DNA from 3 places in the Lysinibacillus sp. NPDC096382 genome. Region 2 is predicted to be linked to each of the others. Evidence: riboswitches for the same ligand, from Rfam matches in the RefSeq annotation. Region 2 holds a riboswitch; each other region holds the start of a gene.
What was found. A riboswitch is a leader RNA that binds a small molecule or an ion and turns the genes downstream of it on or off. The one in region 2 is predicted to bind cobalamin.
Positions count from the first base shown of each region.

Region 1: linked by a shared signal. The riboswitch ahead of ACIQZA_RS16355 (hypothetical protein) and the one ahead of metE (5-methyltetrahydropteroyltriglutamate--homocysteine S-methyltransferase) in region 2 are both predicted to bind cobalamin.
Region 3: linked by a shared signal. The riboswitch ahead of cobT (nicotinate-nucleotide--dimethylbenzimidazole phosphoribosyltransferase) and the one ahead of metE (5-methyltetrahydropteroyltriglutamate--homocysteine S-methyltransferase) in region 2 are both predicted to bind cobalamin.

Region 1 covers NZ_JBIWFC010000012.1:4,853-9,548, reverse strand. Annotated here, with positions in the region: gene ACIQZA_RS16370 (adenosylcobinamide amidohydrolase) at 1-424, opposite strand, end outside; gene ACIQZA_RS16365 (FecCD family ABC transporter permease) at 421-1,422, opposite strand; gene ACIQZA_RS16360 (ABC transporter substrate-binding protein) at 1,419-2,384, opposite strand; gene ACIQZA_RS16355 (hypothetical protein) at 2,420-2,623, opposite strand; cobalamin riboswitch at 2,652-2,834, opposite strand; gene ACIQZA_RS16350 (acyl-CoA dehydrogenase family protein) at 3,149-4,696, opposite strand, start outside.
Region 2 covers NZ_JBIWFC010000034.1:1,305-6,000, forward strand. Annotated here, with positions in the region: gene metE (5-methyltetrahydropteroyltriglutamate--homocysteine S-methyltransferase) at 1-1,959, opposite strand, end outside; cobalamin riboswitch at 2,279-2,458, opposite strand; gene ACIQZA_RS25140 (TetR/AcrR family transcriptional regulator) at 2,645-3,217, shown strand; gene ACIQZA_RS25145 (DUF5367 domain-containing protein) at 3,234-3,632, shown strand; gene ACIQZA_RS25150 (VOC family protein) at 3,692-4,054, shown strand.
Region 3 covers NZ_JBIWFC010000001.1:437,610-442,305, reverse strand. Annotated here, with positions in the region: gene ACIQZA_RS02055 (trimeric intracellular cation channel family protein) at 1-362, shown strand, start outside; gene ACIQZA_RS02050 (hypothetical protein) at 438-587, opposite strand; gene cobT (nicotinate-nucleotide--dimethylbenzimidazole phosphoribosyltransferase) at 611-1,666, opposite strand; cobalamin riboswitch at 1,780-1,957, opposite strand; gene ACIQZA_RS02040 (hypothetical protein) at 2,464-3,525, shown strand; gene ACIQZA_RS02035 (hypothetical protein) at 3,853-4,077, opposite strand; gene ACIQZA_RS02030 (SMI1/KNR4 family protein) at 4,191-4,667, opposite strand.

The DNA.
Region 1 (4,696 bases), on a different contig from region 2:
CGCCCGACAAAAATTCCATCGGTGTCTGTTCATAGCGTTTCACACCAGTTTGCATCATGGCATGTTGGACTGCTTGTTCATCGCGATCAGTCCAGCTTGAAAAGAAGCCTGTTTGATGTGGATAACGCCCAAGTGATACTGCCTCCCGTACACTATTTGAAAAAGCATTAGCATGTAATTGTGGTAGCACTGCCATTTTTTTTGCTAATGCACGAGCATTGTAAGAGCTGCTACTTTTACCATCTACTAATATAGTGCCTGCAGTTGCTGGTAGAATACCACTTATTACTTTTAACAGTGTGGATTTCCCGCTACCATTCGGCCCTAAGATCCCTAGTATTTTGCCTTTTTCAACTGAAAAACTTATATCCTGGACGATAGGTACGTCTTCATAGCCACCGGAAAGATGTTCAACAACAATCATGCCCGTACCCCCTTGCTTCTACGTTGCTTGTAAAAAATATAGGAAAAAACGGGTGCCCCAATAAATGCAGTAATGACACCAATCGGTAGCTCTCTTGGCATAATAATTGTTCGCGCTATTAAATCACAAATAATTAGCAAAGTTGCCCCATTTAAAAATGATAATGGCAATAAGTGTCGGTGATCAGAACCCCAAATCATTCTCGTCATATGAGGAACGACTAAACCAACAAAGCCAATCGTTCCAGAAACAGCTACCGCAGCTCCTGTCAACATTGATCCACCCACTAAAATAATATATTTACTGCGCTTAACATTAACACCTAAATGCTTCGCGCGTTCTTCACCATATAGCAGAACATTTAACTCGCGCCTTTGTGTCCAAAGCATAATGGTGCCAATTATGACAAACGGGATAATCATCTGAACATAAGGCCAACCACGCATCGATACTGAACCGAGCAGCCATCCGATAACTTGGCGAAGCTCTTCACCAGATAATGCAATCATTAAAGAAATCAAGGAACCTAAAAATGAACTAAATATAACCCCCGTTAAAATAAGAGTTTCCATTTTTAACGAGCGGTCTACTATTCTAGCAAAGCCCATAACAGCTACCATCGTTAATATGGCACCTATCATACTAAAGGTCGGCAATGTAAAATGACCTACTACAGGTATTGATATACTAAAAAAAATCGTCATAACTGCGCCAACTGATGCACCAGAGGAAACACCTAACGTATAAGGGTCAGCCAAAGGGTTTTTTAATAAGCCTTGAAAAGCTGCCCCTGCAATTGCAAGTGACGCCCCTACAAGCCCTGCAAGCAAAACTCGAGGTAATCGAATTTTCCATAAAATATTGGCGGCTGTTTCATCAGCCGCCTTATTCCACAATACTTCTAGCGGAATATGAACCGAGCCTATCGCCACACCACACCAGATGCTAATGATTAGAAGCGTAATTGCTGTTACATAGGCTACAATTTTTTTACTCATTTAAACGCCTCAGGGTAGACGGCCTTCGCTAATTCCTCAAGACCATCTGCTAAACGGGGACCTTGACGACTTGTTATATTTTCATCCACTTGTACTATGGCTTTATTTTTCACGGCAGAGATTGTCTCAAATCCTGCACGTTGTGGAATTTTCGTTAAAATATCAGGTACGTAATTATATGCCACAACAATGACATCTGGATTTTTTGCGATAATTTGTTCAGCATCAATTTTATACCAGCTATTTGAATCTGCTGCCACATTTTCGGCATGAATCATTTCTAGCATTTCATTCATAAATGTACCTTTACCAGCTGTATAAATTTCTGGCTCATCAGACGACTCTACAAAGACTTTTTTCGCCTCAACACCGTCAAGTTTTGTTTCAACTTCTTTAACTTTTGCCTTCATATTTGCCACAATTTTTTTAGCCTCTTCTAGTTTTCCTGTTGCACGACCAAGCTGTTCAATTGTTGTGTAAGTTTCATTAAAGTTTTTTGTATCCGCTACAACAAATACTTTTACACCTGCCGCCTCAAGCTGTTCAATAGCTCCTTTTGAATAACCCATACCCGACGCATGCGCAAAAACGATATCTGGCGTTAAAGCAATAATTTTTTCAATATTATAATCCATACCGCCAACCTTTTCTTTTTTAGTAACCTCTGGTGGATAATCGTCATTATCTGTCACACCAACTATTTCATTATTTAAGCCTAGGCCAAATAAAATTTCTGTGTTACTCGGAATGAGTGAGACAATTTTTTCAGGAGGTGCCTCTAGCGTAATATTCTTGCCAGTAGCATCCGTTATCGTCATTGGGAATGTTGCTTGTTCTACTTTTGTTGTCTCTTGTTGCTCAGAAGATGACGGCTTTTCATTTGTCGCCTCTTTTGTATTACATGCAGCAAGTAAGCCAATAGCTAAAAATGCTGATAACCCTATTTTCCAAATTTTCTTCATGTGAATCCTCCTTAGTCTATTTGTGCGTATAGTTTTTATTGTTTTTTTGATTTATCGATACGTTTTAGTTTTTGATCGCCTAACATTTTGGATTTATCGCCCAACTTTTTGAGTTTATCACCTAACATTTTGGATTTATCGCCCATGTTTTCAAATTTATTGACATTCATCTTCCAAAACAAATACCCCTCATCATAAAATAATGAGGGGGTCAAATTTGCACAAAAATACATATACAAAATCCACCATCCTATCCTCGTAGGCTACAACGTGTTTTCTATAAAGGCAGGTCTCCTGGCTCGTGCTCCATACGCTTTTTCAAGCCTTCCCGAAATTTTCAGTGGCGCAGATTGAAAAAACTCACACATACAGTGGCGGGACCGCATCGGAATTACACCGATTTCCCTTTTCACTTTACTAAAGTAAAGAACCTTTATAATATTCAGTTGATTTTATTATACATGAAAATGAAAGAAGTCGCCTCCATTCGAGACGACTTCTAAACAATCAATTATACCTTGGCATAATTGCGTCCGGGATCGGCTTTGTGCTTAGGCCTGCGTGATGCAGGTCAGTTAGCCGTTATCGCATGGATGCGATGATTTTAGGCTAACATCCTATGTGAACTTCTTTCCGATTCCGTGACATTCGCCAGAGGCTTTGGGCCAACGTGATGTTGGTCACTCAGTAGTCGCCACAGGACGTGGCGTTCTTAGACTGAGTTCCTCTATTTCAGCAGGTGTTTGGACACCTGCCGAAATAAGTTAGACTATATCTGAAAAATACTGTACCGTTTTCATTGGTGCACCCATTTCTCGTAATGCCCATGTGTGCTCTAAATAAATATCTGCTAGCTTCTCATATTTGCCGCCGAATCTTTGTGCCCATTCGACAGCTACAACACTTTCATATAAATGTGCCATTTTCTCTGCAACCCTTTTTGCCTCAAACGTTTTCGTTGCATCATCTAAACGGCTAAATGTTTGCAAAGTTGCACCTAGTTTTGCTAATTGCTCCGCTACAATTTCGACTAATGGACTGTCAGGTAGTTTTTCTAGGCGCTCTTCCATGACACGAACAAACAAATCATGCACATGAAACTTATCAACTAAGCGAATGAGCTCTAAAGCTAAAATATTCGCAGTCCCTTCCCACACAGTAAGTACCTGTGCATCTCTTAATAACCTAGGTGTAACAAAATCTTCAATATAGCCGTTTCCGCCATGTAATTCAATGGCTTCACTAGCATAATGTACAGCTTGCTCTGCCGTTTCTTTTTTCATGATCGCAATATACAAGCGGTTTAAAATAATGTCTTCTTTATTCCCTCGCCCACTAGTTACTTTATCGTACAGCTGAATAAGATCAAAAACTGTGGCAACTTCTACATGAAGCTTGGCAGCGAATTTCCCTAGTGTATCCTGAATCATAGGATATTGCGTTAAAGACTTACCAAACGCATAACGATTTGTCACATAATGCTTCGCCTCTAAATATCCACGGCGCATAATACCGATAGAAGCAACCGCATTGCAAATTCTTGATAAATTAAGTGCCTCCAGCATATAATAAATTCCTTTATTCGGATCACCTACGACATAAGCTAGTGCACCATCAAATTCCACCTCACCTGAAGGCACTGCTTTAACGCCAAGTTTATCCTTTAAACGCCGAATGCGTAGGTTATTAACTGTGCCATCCTCATTTCGCCATGGAACTGCAAACAATGTTAAGCCCTTTGAGCCTGCCTGAGCCTCTTCCATGCGCGCCAATACCATGGTTACTCCACACATTCCTGCATTAGATGCAAAATATTTCTCTCCATATAAAAGATACTGATTGCCGTCCTGTCTTGCCTTCACAACATTCGCTCCAACATCAGAGCCACCTTGACGTTCCGTTAAAAACGTGGCCCCCTCATATAGCTCTGTCTCTCCTGTTGCACAAACATGTGGTAAAAAGCGCGCTTTCACCTCATCACTCGCATAATGATCAAGGAGATAAGCCGTTGCCATCGTTAAAGTAACAGGACAGTAAAAGCCTGGCTCAGCATGTGATAGTATATAGCCTTGAGCAAAGCTATAGACATAGTTACCCTTTCTACCTAATTGCGGAATATCCTTATGCACATAGCCAACAATGCCGGTATTGTACGTCTCTTCAATTGTTCTTTTATAGCCATCATTGACCCAAACCTCTGACACTTCTTCACCATAGGCATTATACCTTTGTAATCGAGGTTCACCCTCTCTATCCGTATGCTTGGCTCTCACATCAATATCTCCAGCACAAAGCTCACCAAAATCTGTTAG
Region 2 (4,696 bases):
ATTAAACTCGCAATAGCACATATGTGTATGGATTTGTGTTTCATCCTTAACGCTAGATGTAGCAAGTTTAAAAGCATTTACTGTCCACTCTAAGTACGTTCCCCAATTTTCTTTACGAAGCGGCAAGCCTTCTCGTAATGCTGGTTCATCAACCTGAATAATTGAAATGCCTGCAGCTTCTAGTGCTTCCACCTCTTCTCGGAGTGCCAAAGCAATCTGATATGTTACATCCTTTCGGGAAATATCATCCCGTACAAATGACCAATTTAAAATTGTCACAGGACCCGTAAGCATACCTTTTATATAGCGTTTCGTTTGGCTTTGAGCATAGGCTGTTTCTTTGACTGTCATCGGTGCTTCCCATGCAACGTCACCGTAAATAATTGGTGGCTTCACACAGCGGGAACCGTATGAAACAACCCATGCTTTCTCCGTAAATGCAAAACCTGTTAGTTTTTCCCCGAAATATTCAACCATATCTGTGCGCTCAAATTCACCGTGCACAAGAACGTCGATATCTAATTCCTCTTGAATAGTAATCCAACGCTTTGTCTCATGTTCTACAAATACTGCATAATCCTCATTTGAAATTTGTTTCTTGCGCCATGCACTTCGTGTACGTTTGACTTCATCCGATTGCGGAAAGCTCCCAATTGTTGTCGTTGGGAACAGTGGTAATTGCAATGCTTGCTGGTGAATCTTTTGCCGTGCTTTAAAATCGCTATGGCGTTCAAAGTCTTGTATCGACACTGTTCGAACCGCTTTTTGAACATCTTTATTTTGGCGAATCGGATGATTTTTCAACGCTTCAATCGCCTTCATACTTTCCGATAGTTTGTAATTTGAGGGACTGTCTTGGCCCTGTAAATATTTTGTTACTTCCATGATCTCAACTAATTTTTCATCCGCAAAGGCGAGGGCATTTTTAAGAACTGGTTCAAGCTTAGTTTCAAGTGTGGTCGTAATTGGAACATGCTGTAAGTTACATGAAGATTGAATCCATAGTTCTTTTGCGCCACTTAGTTGTTCAATGGCTTTAATAGTTGAGCTAACTTCTGCTAGATTGGAACGCCAAATATCTCTTCCATTAATAATACCAACAGCCAATATTTTATCTTTTGGGAAGCCAAATTGACGTAATGACTCCATATTTTTGCCGTAGCCATGCACAAAGTCTAACCCAATCCCACGAACAGGAAGTTTTACAATTGACTCATATGCTGATAATGATTCGAAATAAGTTTGTAGCATAATTTTAGCTTCGGGTACTGATGCAGCTAATTGTGTATAAATTTCTTGAACAAGTTTAACTTCCGCTTCATCTAATGTTGTGGCAAGAAGTGGTTCTTCTAATTGAATCCACTGTGCACCTGCATCCACGAGCTCCTTTAGGACCTGCGTATAAAGTGGTAGTAATGCTAAAATGAATGTAATCTGCGATAGTTTGTCATAGCCTTTCGTTAATTTACAAAATGTATAAGGGCCAATCAATGTAGGCTTTGCAGTAATACCAAACGCTTCCTTAGCCTCTAAAAAATCTGCCAATATTTTATTTTCTGTTAATTGCAAAGTTTGTCCATCGTATTCTGGCACGATATAATGATAATTTGTATTAAACCATTTCGTCATCTCACTAGCCACGGCTTTTTTACTACCACGAGCTACCCCATAGTATGTTTGTAAATCAACTTTGTCTCCCTGCCAATCAAAGCGCTTTGGAACTAAGCCAAACATCATTGCCGTATCTAACATTCTGTCATAAAGTGTGAAATCTCCAACAGTTATCAGGTCTATTCCGAGTTGAAGCTGCTTGTTAATTCGGGCTAGACGAATATCCTTTAAGTTCTGCAAAAATTCACCCTCTGAAAGCTCATTTTTCCAAAAAGCCTCTAAAGCCTTTTTCCATTCACGATCTTCTCCGATATACGGATAACCAACTATAGTACTTGTATAAATCATGTTCATCTCTCCGATCCATTAAGTATGCCTCGGCATTATTGAGTCCGGAATCGGCCCTATGTGCTTAGGCCAGTATGAGGGCCGACACGATGTCGGTCATTTCGGTCTTCTTTCCGATTCCGTGACATCGGCCAGGGGCTTTAACTTCTAATAAGAAGTAAAAAAAAAGCCACTCTCCTTTTTTTGGAAAATGGCTGTTATCTCAAATTAAAAATAGCTATGAAAAAACAATACGAAATTCTTACAAGATATCGCATGATTCTTTGTCGCACAGGGACGATACGGTCACATCTCACCACCTATTTCCACGTAGGTATTTGGTGTGTACTAGAAATTGGCAGGTCTCCTGGCTTCTCATCAACACGCCTCACAGCCTTCCCAGTTTCCCCAGTGGCAATTGTGATTTGCTCCGATATACAGTTGCGGGACAGCGTCGGATTTGCACCGACTTCCCTTTTAAGCCAAACTTTCATTTGGCACCAACTCTTACACATTATTTAATTATGTTTTACTATAACACATATTTTTCAGAAAAGTAGATTTATTTTCACGTTTGTTCAATCCAACTCTATCATATTGGGAGCCCTATACATCTAATTACTAAAATACACTTGTAAACAGAGGTATTTTTCGTTATTTTTGAGTTAGTTATCCAACTAACTAATAACAATGGAGGTGTCAATGAATGGCAAAGCCTACTGGTATTGAAAAATCAGATTTATTAATGGCTGCCAAGCAAAGTTTAGTAGAAAAAGGGATTGAAAAATTCACCTTAAAGGCTGTTGCTGAGCAAGCTGGTGTGACACAAGGAACTATTTATTATCATTTCAAATCAAAAGAGCAAATCATTCTCGAAATAGTTCAGGACATCTGTGAAAATTCTTGGCATGAGATTTTGACGACCGATCAAGAAATGATTCAATCTGCACTTCTTTCTGCAAAAAGTCGATATGAAGATGATGCCTTTTATCATAAATTATTTTTCACCTTAATCGTCTTTGGCTTTACGAACCCGACTATTAGACAGCAAATTGGACAAATTTTAGCGGCCGAAAATGAACATTTGCGTAATATTTTAAACAAATTATGGGATACATCACCAATTGATGGCGTGTCGATGGAAACTTGGAGCATTTTTTTCAACGCGCTAATTGATGGCTTGGCCATACAAGTGATGATGCGGGACGATTTCGATATAGATGTATTTTATCAGCAATTCGAAAAAATCCTTGAGACATTAAATCGTCTAGGAAAATAATTAGAGGAGGAACACTATGCGATTCTTTTTATGCTGGGGTTTTGGGATTTGGTTTGTAGCAAGTGCCGTGTTTCGATTTATAGGGCATTACTTTTTTACCCTTAAAGAACCTCCCCTCATGATAGCTACTTACATTTTAGCTTTTCCAATCGTTTGGCTAGCGACAATACCTATTTATTCTATAAAAAAAATAAAAGGTACAGAGCGATTACTGGCTGCTATCTGCATTGCATTACCTGGAATGCTTATCGATGCAGTCGTTTTATTAGTCTTCGACGATATTTTTCCGAATTTATCGGTTGTCTTAGATCGATATTTCGCCTCATGGCTATTATGGGCTTATTCCCTAATTCTCCTTACTGGTTTTACAAAGGCCACATTCGTGAGAAAAAAAACTATTCCTTCGTCAAATTAAAGGATTTGGCATTATTATCCTAGAAGTAAGTATCGATTACAATTAAAGGAGGAGAAAAAATGGTTATAGGCTTACATCACGTTCAAATAACAATTCCAAAAGGTGAAGAAGAAAAAGGGAAACATTTTTACTGTCAAGTATTAGGACTAAATGAACTTGAAAAGCCTGATTCGTTGAAAGGACGAGGTGGATTTTGGTTACAGGTCGGCAATAGGGAGGTACATGTAGGGACAGAGGATGGCTTTGATAGATTAACGACAAAAGCTCATATTGCCTATCAAGTTGAAAATATAGAACATTGGAAGAAGGTATTAGCCGAACATCATATAGAAATTTTCGATTCAGTTCCTATTCCTCATTTTGATCGCTTTGAATTTAGAGATCCATTCGGTAATAGAGTAGAGATGATTCAGGAAATTTAAGGAAAACAGTTGAATAGAAGGCATGCTGTAAAAAAATATTTAGTGAAATAAAGTATGAATCTTTAGCAAAGCAACGACGTTTTAACAAAATGTCATCCGACTTCTGAATTTTATCGACATCCGCCTTCTAAAGAGCAAAAAAGATCTACACACAAAGCTGTGCGTAAAATTGTAGGCATAATGAGAGGTACTAGGGGCGTTCGATGACCCATCTCGCTTGCGCTCCAGTGTCTCATTTGGGATGCTGATCCCCAACGCTCACTTTCCTCTCTAATTAACCATTTCACAAAGCCTGTATCTGACATCTCATCTCACACTATTTTATAGTGATAGCAACAACTTATCTTTAGTTCAAAAGCGTAGCGTGGAACAAATCAAGCCGTGGGAAACAGTTCAACGCTCACTCCTAGTAGCTAGAACGAAACTCCTCCTTATGGAACCGTTATTTCTCGCTAGATCCCAAAGATGAAATAGTCTAACTATACCATGGTAAATGTATAGGAGCGATTGTCGTTTAATCTTTCAATGCCTAGAAAAACTTGTACTTCCTGCCCCTTTGACTTTTCGTTTTCCATAAACACTTCACCCAACTGAAACATTTGTAATAAAACTGTAAATTAAGGCGATGAAGCCTTTTATATC
Region 3 (4,696 bases), on a different contig from region 2:
TCATTCAACATTGGCATCGTTGGGGCAATGTCACTGATGCTATTGGATTATCGGCATTTGCGATTCAAGGTGCCCTTTATGCTGTGAAGCTCGACATGCCTATTAGTGCCGTTATTGTTGCTGCTGTCTTAACAGGGTCAGGCGGTGGAATTATTCGTGATTTATTAGCTAGACGACAACCATTAGTCCTCCGCGATGAAATCTATGGTGTTTGGGCAGCATTAGCCGGGCTTATCATAGGACTTCAACTATTTTCAGGGGATATCTTTTTATATGTATTATTTGGTGTGATCACAGTACTAAGAATACTTTCATATATAAAGAAATGGCGTTTACCGTTACGGAAGTTGAATCGAGCATAGATATACTGTTGCATATTTAAAGCCCAAATCTGATATTTGGGCTTTAATTTTTAAATTCATTCTTTCTTAGCGGTTCTATTCAACGACTTTGGCTGTTCTATCCACGATTTTGACGGTTCTATCCACGATTTTGACGGTTCTATCCACGATTTTGACGGTTCTATCCACGACTTCGGCTGTTCTATCCACGATTTTGACGGTTCTATCCATGACTTCGTTTATCACACACCGTGATCCGCGTAATAAAGTTACTTTTTCAACAGCAACATTGCTTCTTCTAAAGTAGCCATATTTTTCATCATAGAGCACGCTGCGTCCAAAATAGGAAAGGCTAAAGCTGTACCAGAGCCCTCCCCCAATCGCATATTCATCTGCAACATCGGTTCAACTCCGAGCATTTCAGCGGCAATTTTTGCACCTGGTTCTTCAGAGGCATGCGAAGGAATGATATAGTCTTTTACGTTAGGTTCAAGTTCGTAAGCGATAAGGGCAGCGATGGTAGAAATAAAACCATCAATAACAACAGGTTTACGATGTGCAGCGGCAGCAAGTATCACCCCAGCCATAGCGCCTATTTCTAATCCACCGACTTTTCCAAGAATATCTATAGCATCATCACGATTTGGTTTATTTAATGCAATAGCATCATAAATGACTTGTACTTTATGCGCTATCCCGCCTGGTCCAACACCTGCACCGAAGCCTGTCACTTCATTCGGATGACATTCACGAAGAACCGATAATATGGCAGCACTCGGTGTTGTATTACCAATACCCATTTCACCTGTCCCGAGTACATTTATCCCATTTTTTATTTCTTCTGTAGCTACTTCAATTCCTACTTCAATAGATTGAATGGCTTCTTCCCTTGACATAGCAGGGCCCTTTGCCATATTGTCCGTGCCATATTTAATTTTTTTTACGATAACACCAGCATCATGTGGAATATCTTCTTTTACACCAACGTCAACTGTGACAATTTTAGCATCTGTGATTTTTGCGATGGCACAGACACCAGTTCCTCCTCTAGGAAAATTTAATGTTTGAAAGACTGTTACATTTTGTGGATTAGATGTCACCCCTTCATCACAAACACCATGATCTGCGGCACAGACAATAATTGCTTTATTATCAATCGCAGGAAATAGTTCGCCTGTAATTCCGGATAGTTGCACAGCAAGGGCCTCCAGTTTCCCCAAGCTTCTAGGCGGCTTGCAAAGTGCATCTATGCGTTCTCTTGCCTTCTCCATCATTATGTAGTCAGCACTTTGAATGTTTTGAATCGTCTGTTGTAATAATTGCATGAAAATTTCCCCTTTCTTTTTTGCCCTTGTAACTTGAAGAATGATTTATAGAAAAAATAAAAAGCCTGTAGTTTATTCCATAACAAATAAACTACAGACTTTTCCATCGTCTATATAACCGAAGCAGATAGGCAGGTCTCCTGGCTCAATTTCAACATTTCATAGAACCTTCCCAGAACGATGCTAGTGGCATTCTCTATGAAACTCTCTTTTACAGTGGTGGGACCGCTAAAGCTTTTCACTTTATTCCCTATTCTCCCGCAATGGGCACCTAATGCTCTTATGCAATTACTTTAAATCTACGTCAAAGTAGTTTTTGTGTCAATACATTAGTGAAATTGTATATTTCTTGCCAACTTTTCTGAGTCCGACTTTCCAAGTGACTCAACAATCAACCGGGACAAGAAAGCGAATATTATATCTCATACCTTTAAATAATAAATCGACACGTATATACGCGGTTTCACTTGGTAATGTAAACGTATCTGATAACCGCGTCCAATCAACTGTCCCTGTAATTGGAGCCGATAAGAATTTTTGAAAATATAAGAAAAATCAATTTGTACTTTTAAGAAGATAGCTTAAAGGCTACTCTTTACTGAAGGCATCTGAGCTTTTTCGTCACCCTTAGCCTAAATGATTGCAAAAAAAAATAAAATGAAGGTTGTTTTATTCCCCCTCTTAATCACTTTATTTATATGAGTGTGAGAAATCGTTGATAACAAGGTTCGTGGATAACCTTAATCAACGACATCCACTAGTCTCACATCTCAAATAACTTTTAGGAGGAAATAATAATGGCTTCATGTTCTCAATCTGATTTAACTGCTGCGACAATCCCAAATGTGGTACCATCTTTAAAATTATACGGTAAAGCAAGTAATAATCAACGTTTCTTCTTGTCTGATAATCCAGAAACTATTAGTAGCTCTGTTCCATTTACTAATGGTTTTGCAACGCTTTGGGCTGATACTGCATCTGGATTACAGAGTGTAACTTATCGAATGTTTGTTTGGCATCTAAATAACACAGGTGCGACTATCAAGTTTGGTGTTACCATTGGTAATGGTTCAAGTGGCAGTACTTATCAAGTCTCTGGTGTTAAAGACTGTGTCGAGACTATTACCAACTTTGTAGCTCATGGGAAATGTGCCGCAAAAGCTTTACTCGGAAATACATTAACGCCTAGTTCTCCGGTTGATAGTTCCATTGCAGCGGGGAAAGTTGGATTAGTTAAAGAATGGAAAGTACCAAATGGTTATTTGGTGGGTGGAATTATTGAGTTTACGTTATCGTCTAGTTCTCCAATGTCTTATAAAGTCAGAACAGTAGCTGCTAAAAGTACTACTGCCGATCTTCGTAGTAATCAAAATGCAGTTGTGTCACCAGTTGGAACTCATCCGCGTGGTTCTTGGAACTTTTCCAATATCGACGGCTATGGTACTTCAGATGGTGCTGCTGCTCTATATACTGTTGGAGACGGCAATAAAAGTTTCTCTATAAATAATGGCATTAATGACAACTTAATGACTAAAGACACTAGCTATATGCCTAGCGAAGCTGTAGCAACTAATAAGGGGCATTATGGTGTTATTTATAAGGCGAATATCACTTTCAAAAACCCAACTCAAGCCGATAAGGCATTAAAGGTCTATTTGACAGGTCGTGGAGGTTCATATGGCGGCGCTGTACGTTGGAACAATGGTCCAACTTACGGTGTTCCTACACTGGCTTCCAATACCCAAGGTGTTCGGATTGCTACATTTACTATACCTAAAGGAACTAGTGTTACACATTCAGTCTATACTTCTACAGCTGGCTCGCTTAACACCCCAGCGGCGATACTGATTACAGAGTAATTTAAAGAATTTCTCGTTAAATAAAGGAACCCTGTACTTATCGCAAATTCTCCGATGAGCTACAGGGTTCTCTACATATCATAATATAATATTCATTCGAAACATCTTGGAACGTAAAACCAGGGAAAACGGTATAACTGCTTAATTGGGTATTACTAATTATTTGAGCTTTATCTATTCAAAAAAGAATAAAGAGCTGCGTATGCCACTCAATGATCTTTAATTAACGCACCCCCTTAGGTTTGTATATGTTATTAATCATATTTTACTAAAAGTTAAACAAGCCTACGATATTCCCCACCACAATAAACGAAATACTTCCCAACCCTAAAAAACATACATTAAAACACTTTCTTTTGAAAAAGTTCGAACTTTCATGAATTCTTTACCGGCATCATAAAAAGAATAAACAACGACTGGTAATATTAATGCCATCGCTAACCAATGTTTCCACTCCCCATCATTCCAGGAAAGCTTCCATAATGCATCATAAATTGGTAACATAATTGCAAATAAAAAACCCTGTATATATTTCTTGATGTATCTCTCCACACCTATCCTCACTCGTCACCTCATAATTTTAAAACACTTAAAAGTTATCGTATTTATTCAGGTGTTTTCCTATCTAAATTTTTTAAGTGTAAATCAAGTCTTAAAAGTGCTATTCAACAATTTTCCTTTTTTATAGTCGCAACTAGGAAAAGGTCGGATAATTTTTTTACAACAGTTAGTTTATTTTCAATTATCGTTTCAGTCTCTTCACCGTATTCATGATCTAATAAATAGACAGGAGGATTATTTCCTTCATGTATATTTATTGCGTATGGATTTCCAATACCTATTTCTAACCCGATACAAATATAACCGTTTTTATGTACTGCGCATCCTGGAACATATAATAAACATTCTTTACTAATACTCTCTGGATTCAAGAATTCTATTCGCAATTCAGCTTCTTCATCTAGAGGAACTACCAATTTACTATCACACACTTCTACCGTAGTCATTAGTTCTATCAACCACTCTGGAAGTTTAATATCTAGTTTTTCATTTAGGTCATTTATTTCTCTAACTGTGGCTATCCTAGTGGATGTTCCAGACCTTTGAATCATTTCTTTAGCATTTGTAATTACTTCATTCACCAACGTGACTCCTCCATACAATTGGGAAT